DNA from 2 places in the Paenibacillus sp. P32E genome. Region 2 is predicted to be linked to the other one. Evidence: predicted binding sites of a transcription regulator. Region 2 holds the regulator's gene; the other holds the start of a gene.
What was found. Region 2 encodes Rex, which represses fermentation and respiration genes when NADH is low (regulators of the CRP and FNR family bind a similar motif). Its sites were predicted from a motif close to TTGTGAAATATTTCACAA; they were not measured.
Positions count from the first base shown of each region.

Region 1: the regulator Rex is predicted to act here: its motif matches at 1,944-1,961, upstream of nirB (nitrite reductase large subunit NirB).

Region 1 covers NZ_LVYY01000012.1:94,281-98,485, forward strand. Annotated here, with positions in the region: gene nirB (nitrite reductase large subunit NirB) at 1-1,845, opposite strand, end outside; gene A3848_RS12825 (hypothetical protein) at 2,056-2,811, opposite strand; gene ric (iron-sulfur cluster repair di-iron protein) at 2,929-3,645, opposite strand.
Region 2 covers NZ_LVYY01000046.1:189,870-194,074, reverse strand. Annotated here, with positions in the region: gene A3848_RS25535 (hypothetical protein) at 1-57, opposite strand, end outside; gene A3848_RS25530 (cell wall elongation regulator TseB-like domain-containing protein) at 529-1,047, opposite strand; gene A3848_RS25525 (amidohydrolase) at 1,094-2,395, opposite strand; gene A3848_RS25520 (redox-sensing transcriptional repressor Rex) at 2,382-3,035, opposite strand; gene dinG (ATP-dependent DNA helicase DinG) at 3,222-4,205, opposite strand, start outside.

The DNA.
Region 1 (4,205 bases), on a different contig from region 2:
ATCTTCTTTCCGGATACCGATCAGGTCCAGACGCTGCCCGCCGGTCACCTTTACAACCTTAACATCATATTTCAAGGAGACGTCGGCGATCCGTTTCAAATCCTCCGGTGTCGTGACTCCGCCATACATACGAGGTACAACCGTAAAAGTACCATCCTTCTGAATATTCGCACTCATCCGTTCGTTGACGAAGCGCGACTCCTTCTCATCCTCATGAGTGTCCGGATAGATCATACCGAGATAATAGTTCACCGCCGGACGACATTTGGAGCAGCCCTCAGCTTGTTTCCAGTCCAGGACATTCATGACCTCTTTGGTCGTTTTCAGGCCTTTGGAGGTAATTTCCGCTACGATCTCATCTCTGCTTAGAGTGGTGCAGCTGCAGATCCCCTGCTTGGCGCTTTGCTGGAAGCTGTCCCCAAGGACAAATTGCAGGATCTGCTCCACGACCGGCTTACAGCCCCCGCAAGAACGGGTAGCCCCGGTGCAGGCTTTGATCTCATCTACGGTGGTGAAGCCATTCTCCGTAACGGCATCAACAATGGCTTTCTTGGTCACACCGTTGCAGCCGCAGACAATTTCTTCATCGGCCATCGTTTCCACCGATAAGCTTTTTTTCGCTCCGCCTCCGCCACAGCAGCCCGTGCCCATAACTTCGCTATAAATCTCCTCGGTCATTTCCGCACCCTGCTTCACCAGCTTCTGCAGACTGGCCGATTCCGTGACATCGCCGAAGAGGACTGCCCCGACAATAATATTATTATTAAGCAGAATCTTCTTGTAGGTCCGCTTCCATTCATCTTTGGCTGAGATGACGGTGTGCTCTGAGGTTTCTGTGAACTCACCGGCAGAGAAGACATCTACTCCAGAGATTTTTAGCTTGGTGGCTACAACCGAACCTTCATAAGGCTGAGTCGGCACGTTGCACAAATGTTTGGCAAGCACCATTCCTTGCTCGAACAATGGTGCAACCAGACCATAGCAAGTTCCTCTGTGTTCTGTACATTCACCTACGGAATATACATCTGGCATCGAGGTTTGCAGATAGTCATCGACAACAATCCCGCGGTTTACCGCAATGCCGCTTTCTCTGGCGAGCTGTATATTCGGCTTAATTCCCACAGCCATCACTACAAAATCCGCCGCCAGCTCCGATCCGTCACTGAAACGAAGTCCGTTCACACGTTCATCCCCGGTCAGCTCAACGGTCTGCTTGCCCATGGCAAACTTCACGCCCTGGCGGGCCAGTTCTGCCTGAAGCATGGAGGAAGCTGTATGATCCAGCTGGCGCTCCATCAGATCTTCCAGCAGATGCACAACCGTAACGTCCATGCCGAGATTCACAAGTCCTTTGGCCGCTTCCAGTCCCAGGAGTCCGCCCCCGATAACTGCTGCCGTGCGGTACTGCTTGGCTGCTGCAAGCATGGCATCACAATCTGCGATATCACGGAAGCCAACTACCCCCTCCTTGTCGCTTCCCGGTACTGGCAGAATGAACGAGTTCGAGCCTGTAGCAATGATCGCTTTGTCATAGGCAACCGACAGCCCATTATCTGTGATGATCTGCCGAGATGCTTCATCAATACGGATAACTGTGGTTCCTGTATGCAAAGTAATATGATGATCCGCATACCACTGGCGGTCATTGAGGATAATGTCTTCGATTGTTTTGCTGCCTTCCAGAACGTAGGACAGCATAATGCGATTGTAATTAGGATGCGGCTCACTTCCGAACACAGTAATATCATAAGCGCCGCCAAGCTTCAAAATCTGCTCAATTGTGCCTACTCCTGCCATTCCGTTACCTATGAGTACTAGCTTTTCTCTCTCCACTGTCACTGTCATGACCCTCCTTCATGCGTCTGAACTTCAACACAACATGATCTGATAGTGAAATTATACTGTTAAAATTTAAAGCGGATTTGTGATTGCAGTCACACCAATTGTGAAGCATTTCACATAATTTTAATCACGCTTCCTTAACTCTTTTGGGACACAAAAAAACGCCATATTCCTTGACGTAAGCCTAAGGAATGTGGCGAAATAGTACTTCATTTAGAGCAACACAAGCACAACCTCCAGAGTATCCTGTGGTCTAAGCTTCATATCGATCCCGGTGTCCAGCAGTTGCTTGCCATTGACCTTCAGCATCCATGCCTCATTACTGAGCGGCTTGTAATCCATTATACTGATTATCGTCTTATTATCCTCGGAGAGTTGCACCATTCCGCTGGTCTTCAATACCCCCCGTACGGACAGGTCCTCGGTATACGGCAGTACGTAAGAATGCGTCATTTGCGGCTGCTCACTACCCCCGTTAACAGTGAAAATGACCGGCTGCAGTTCTGCCCCGCTTGCTGCAGGTACGGCTTCAGCCACGATGGTGTCCCCGCGGTCAACGCGGCTGTTCCAATCCGTATTTTTTTTGCCATTCAATTGAATCTCCCAACTCCACTCGGGACTCAAAGATACTTTGTTGACTGCCAGGATCTTGTACCCCTCATCCGCAAACGTGGCTACGCCACTGTTCTTGAGCAGCTCGATGAGCGTCACCCCATCTGTATAGGCTTCACTTAGCTGCCTGCCCGCGCTTCCAGCGAGCTCGCTGTCACCGACCCGAACTGAAAAGCCCGGTCCGGCATTTCCAGCCGCGGCATCGTTCCCATCTGTTGGAGTGCCAAGCACCGATGAGCAGCCGCTCAAGGTTGCAATTATCATTATTCCCAGTAAAATACGCCACACCCACTTCGCGGACATTCCCGGCACCGCCTTCTCCCGCCTGACTCCAGCCTTCCGCTGCTGTTCAGACATGTCTTGATTATGTACATTGTCTTTTTTAAGAATAACGTAAACGGGTGCCGTTCTCAAATACTCCTTGTCCCAGCATAAAAAAAGTCCCCTAAGGGACTAGTGAAAACCGCTAATCTTCTATTGGTAACGCAGGAAAAGGATGTTGTTCTCCAGATGGACATGCTCAAAGGTCATGCCCTCCAGCTCTTCAAGACGGGCATACGTCAGACGGTAAGTGGTGCAAGCATGCTCCGGCGGGGTGAAATCCCCTGTAACTCTCCGCAGCTCGCGTAAAATATCTCCTGCCCCGTCATGCTCCTCCTGCAGCGTACTTAGCAGTCCGCGCAGCTCAGCCAACCCTTCAGCGCTCGGATTTTTATCATAGGCCAGCATTTTCGGGAATTCACTTTCCTCTTCCTTGGCCGTGTGCTCCAGCAATTCCTCACGCAGCGTATGGAACAAGCGGTACACCTCAGCCAAGTGCGGAGAATCCTCACCATGGACGCGGAAAACCTTTGTTACATTCTGGGCGATGAGCGGCAGCTCCTCGCGCAAATAGTTGTGATGCTTGTTGATAATGTAATCAACCAGCTCTTCTGACGATGCTTCGTTCCAGGCCGTATCTTCTTCCAGCACCGGATGGTCGGCATACAGCTTGTTCAGATCCTGAAGGACTGCCTCTGTATCAAGCCCTTTTTCGGCTACCGCCTCTGCCAAAGGCTTCGCGCCTCCGCAGCAAAAGTCAATCCGCTGTGCCTTGAAGTAATCTGCTGCTTTGGGGAATTGAAGGACGATATCTCTTACCATTGCTTCACCGGTGAATTGAACAGATGTATCCGTCATTGTATTGTTCAATTGTTTGGCCGTCATGCTGGGCCCTCCCTTGGGTTGTTGTTGGTCTAGGTTTCTTTTACCTCTATACCTTAACGCCAGCAGGGAAGACGGTTTGTGATTGTACGCACTAAATATAAAAAATTTTAATGAACTTGTGGGGGAGTGGGGGGCTTGCATAGCAGTCGAGTTTACGGACATCTACTGGAATTAGAGATGGTAGGCATTACCTGCACATCTCATATCAACTGACCTTCGTTCCAAAGGCAAGAAAGAATACACTAAGAATCTAGTGCGTTATTGCTACGGTCAGACTCTTTTACATCGTACGCAAATAAGTTGAATGAGGTGTGTATCATTGAAATCAACTTTATCCTGATATTGCATATGAAACAACTAACGATTCTTCCCTGCCTCGTGATCTTCGAACCTCTTATAGCTCGGATAGTGGTAACTGAGTTTCATGTGTAATTGGTTTAAGCTTGGTTTAAGCAAGATCAATGCCTTAATCAAGCCATTCCTCCTCGTCACCAATTGACCAATCGTCCAGTATACGTCCTGCGGGTTTACGCCAGGAAATATAT
Region 2 (4,205 bases):
TAAAAGCGCAGCAGACAGCAGAGACGTTAGCAGTACAGGCATTAGGCGTAGTTTCAAGAAACGTCCTCCTCTCAAAGATAAGAAAACAAAGTGAATAAATTATATTAAACTTACAAAATAGCGTGTCTAGCGCTCTTCCGAGACAGGCCTGCTATTAAGCATGCCTTAATACAAATAGTAGTATATCACAGGTGTATATACGATTTCGAAGAAAAGTGTGAATATATTTAAAATTTTCAGTACTAATTTTTGGGCGAACTGACAGCTCTTTTCCCCTTATATCGTCAGCAAAGACCGCAACGTTTAGCGCTGCGGTCTTTTTCATGTCCTTGGATCTTGTCTAATTATGCATCGAGCCACATTCAAACCTTTATCTTAAGTATATACTTGCTGATATATCCCATTTCAGTATTCTAGGGTCAACTGATTAATATCAAGTGACACGAGCATAACATTTTCCACATACAAACAAGCGGGCAGACAGAATATGGTCCACCCGCTATTGTCTTTTCCCTTGAACTAATGGCATTAGCGGCTGGGCAAGCTGTAGCCGTCTCCAATCGCGCTGCCATCCGCGAAACGATAAAACTTGTAATAATACCGGCCTTCCAGCTTGTAAAATAGCTGCCAGGCATATTCTCCGTTGTACACCCCGGGCAGAAGCCGCTCAATGCTGCTTCCGGGGAGGTCTGACGCAATGATAGACCGGATCTTCTGCTCAGATGTGCCTTTGGACACCTCTTCCACGTATACACCGTTGTCTCCTCCGGCAGGTTTGCCGTCGAGCGTAAAGCGTACCCATACCATAAGGTCCGTTCCAGCTGCATTTCGTCCTGTAAGTACCCAGTATACCGAATTTTCGTCCCATACGGACTTCTGTGCTTTGGTTACCTCGGTCAATCCTGCCCTTGCTTCAGCAACCTCTCTGGCTGCACTGCGTTCGTTCCACTGGTCTTTCATCACATAAGCATAGAACTGGCTTAGTCCGAACAGAAGGAGCAGAACCAGGAGTATCCCCAGCAGAAGCCATTTTCTTCTTTTCTTCAAAGTTGCAGCTCCCTTTCCTCTGGATGCTTCATAGATCCTGTTCTTTTTACCGTTTCAGCAGGCTTTCAAAGGTTTCCTGTGCTTTGCGGCGGATTCGTTCCTCATCTAAAGTCAGGCACTGTCCATTCTTCACAACCTGCTTACCATTCACCCATACATGCTCGACATCCTTAGCACTCGCTGAATACACGGCATGGGAGAGCAGGTCTGTATGAGGCAGGAAGTGCGGCTGGTCAATATCCAGGGCAATGAAATCAGCCTTCATTCCCGGAGCCAGCCGGCCTGTGTTGTCCAGGAAAATCGACTGTGCGCCGTATTCGGTCGCCATCAGCAATGCTTCCGGTGCAGGTACTGCTGTTGGATCTCCGCTCACACCTTTGTGGATCAGAGCAGCCAGGCGCATCTCCTCGAACATATCCAGATTATTATTGCTTGCCGCACCGTCAGTGCCCAGCGATACCTTGACTCCTGCACGCAACAGCTCCGGTACCCGTGCTACACCGCTTGCGAGCTTCAAGTTACTGCCAGGATTATGGGATACCCCTACGTTGTAACGTGCTAGAATCTCTATTTCTTCATCATTCAAATGAACCCCGTGAGCCACGAGGGCCGGGCGCGTGAACATCCCCAGCTTCTCCAGATGCGCTACCGGACGCAGGCCGTAATCTGCGGCATTCTGCTCGACCTCCCGCCGGGTTTCGGACATGTGTGTATGCATAGGCAGGTTCAGATCATGGGCAGCCTGTACAAATTTCACGAAAAATTCAGGAGGACAGGTGTAAGGGGCATGCGGGGAAATCATCGTTGTGATCCTTCCATCCGCCTTTCCATGCCAATTCCGCGCAAAGGCTATCGCCTCCGCCAGCTTATGGTTCTGCACATCCTCAGGACAGAGGCCGATAACCCCGCGCATAAGCACGGCACGCATTCCCGACTGCTCTGAAACCTCAGCAACCCTGTCCATATGGTCATACATATCCAGGAAGGTGGTTGTGCCTCCCTTCAGCATTTCCAGTACAGACAAAGAGGTTCCCCAGTAGACATCGTCACTAGTGAATTTTTCTTCCATGGGCCACATCTTCTCCTGCAGCCAGTTCTGAAGAACCATGTCATCCCCATATCCGCGGAGCAGAGACATGGCGGTGTGGCCATGGGTGTTGACCAGACCCGGCATGAACAGCAGACGGCTGCCGTCAACGATCTGTGTCCCTTCTTCAATAACAGGTTTGACTTCTCCTATGTATGTGATGAGATCATTTTCTATAGTCATATAGCCGCTTAGAACCGGACTTTCCGTACCCGGAACCAGAAATCGCCCATTTACAATTACTGTCTTATTGCTGTTCATCTTCCACTTCGTCCTTTCCATCGTGCAAATAATAGGCCAGACTCTGCAAATCGGTAGTAAAATCAGCGGCGTGAATCCGGATGTTGGACGGCGTCTTCAAGATTACGGGTGCAAAATTAAGGATCGCCTCAATGCCTGAATCCACCAGAATATCTGCAACATTCTGTGCTTCACTATCCGGTACAGTGATAATACCGATGCGGATGCCCTGCTCGCGGATCGTGCTTCCCAGCTCTTCCATGGGCTGGACAATGAGTGAGTTGATTTTCTGCCCGACCTTGGGAGCATAGGAATCAAAAACAGCAGTGATTTTCATCGTGTCCTTCAAGTAAGCATTGTAATTTGAGAGAGCGTGGCCGAGATTACCTGCACCCACCAATGCCACGTTGATTTGCTGGTCAAGCTTCAAGATATGGCGGATTTTCTCAATCAGGTATGACACATCATAGCCAATACCTTTTCTGCCGAAATCCCCGAAATAGGCCAAATCCTTGCGGATTTGCGCCGGATTCAGATCCAGCTTTTGTCCCAGCTCCTGGGAAGATACGGTGGAGATTTCACGCTTCAGGAGATCATTCAGGAAGCGCAGGTACACTGGAAGTCTGCGTACCACGGCCTCCGATATTTTATCCGATTTCATATTTTCTCCTCCTAAAAGTTTTGTGAGCAATGCATCATAGTATTACTTCGTACAAAACTCACTTCGTAAGCATATGCCAAGTTTTGTGAGCATAAGTACAATCCATTCCCTGGTATCTCAGCACGAACCGGATACCAGGAGAACAGAGCTTCGTTGTTCCTTGACTATATTTGAAATGATTGCAGGTTAAGATACGCTGCCGTCTTCAAGCCATTCCGCAATTCGCGGAACCATCTGATCCGTCAGCATATGCTCCATTTTGGGTCCAGGCAGCGAGTAGAGGAAATACTTTCCGTAATAAGATTCGATAACCCTGGTATCATATACTATAACAATACCCCGGTCCTGGGCAGTACGCACCAGCCGGCCGAAACCCTGTTTGAAGCGGATAACCGCCTGGGGAACCGACAGCTTCATAAACGGGTTCTTTTTCTGTGCCTGAAGCAGCTCTGCCTTAGCCTCCGCAAGCGGATGGTTCGGTGGTTGAAAAGGCAGTCTGACAATGGCCAGACAGGTCAAAGCCTCGCCGGGAATATCCACACCTTCCCAGAAGCTGCTTGTTCCGAGCAATACAGAGGCGGAGCTGTCCTGAAAACGCCGGATCAGCTTACTCCGGCTGCCGCCTTCCACTCCCTGCCCCAGTACCGTAATGTCCTCGGAGACAAGCGCCTCCTTTAGAGGATCATAGACTTGGCGCAGCATTTTATAGGAAGTGAAGAGCACAAGCATCCGGCCCCGTGTAGCCACAGCAGCCTCCGCCAATGAATGCACCAGCTTATCGACAAAACGGGCATCGCCCACACTGCCTTTGACACTGGGGAAATCACGCGGTATGACCAGAAGTGCCTGTTCACGGTACTTAAACGGAGATGGGAGCAGTGCTGTCATCAGCCTTCCCTGTTCTGCAGACTCGCCCAGTCCCAGATTATCAATCATAAATTGAAAGGACTTATCTACGGACAAAGTAGCTGAAGTAAGGACTATGCTTTTCTTTTTATCAAAAAAGAGTTCCTTGAGCTGGGCACTGACATCGACTGGTACGGCATACAACTGCAGTGACTTCCCTCTATAGTTGCCGCTACCTTCCATCCAGTAGACGATATTCTCGTCATTCAGGTTCATGAAAAAACGCACTTGCTCACGGATGGAGGCCAAGTCCTTGAATAACCC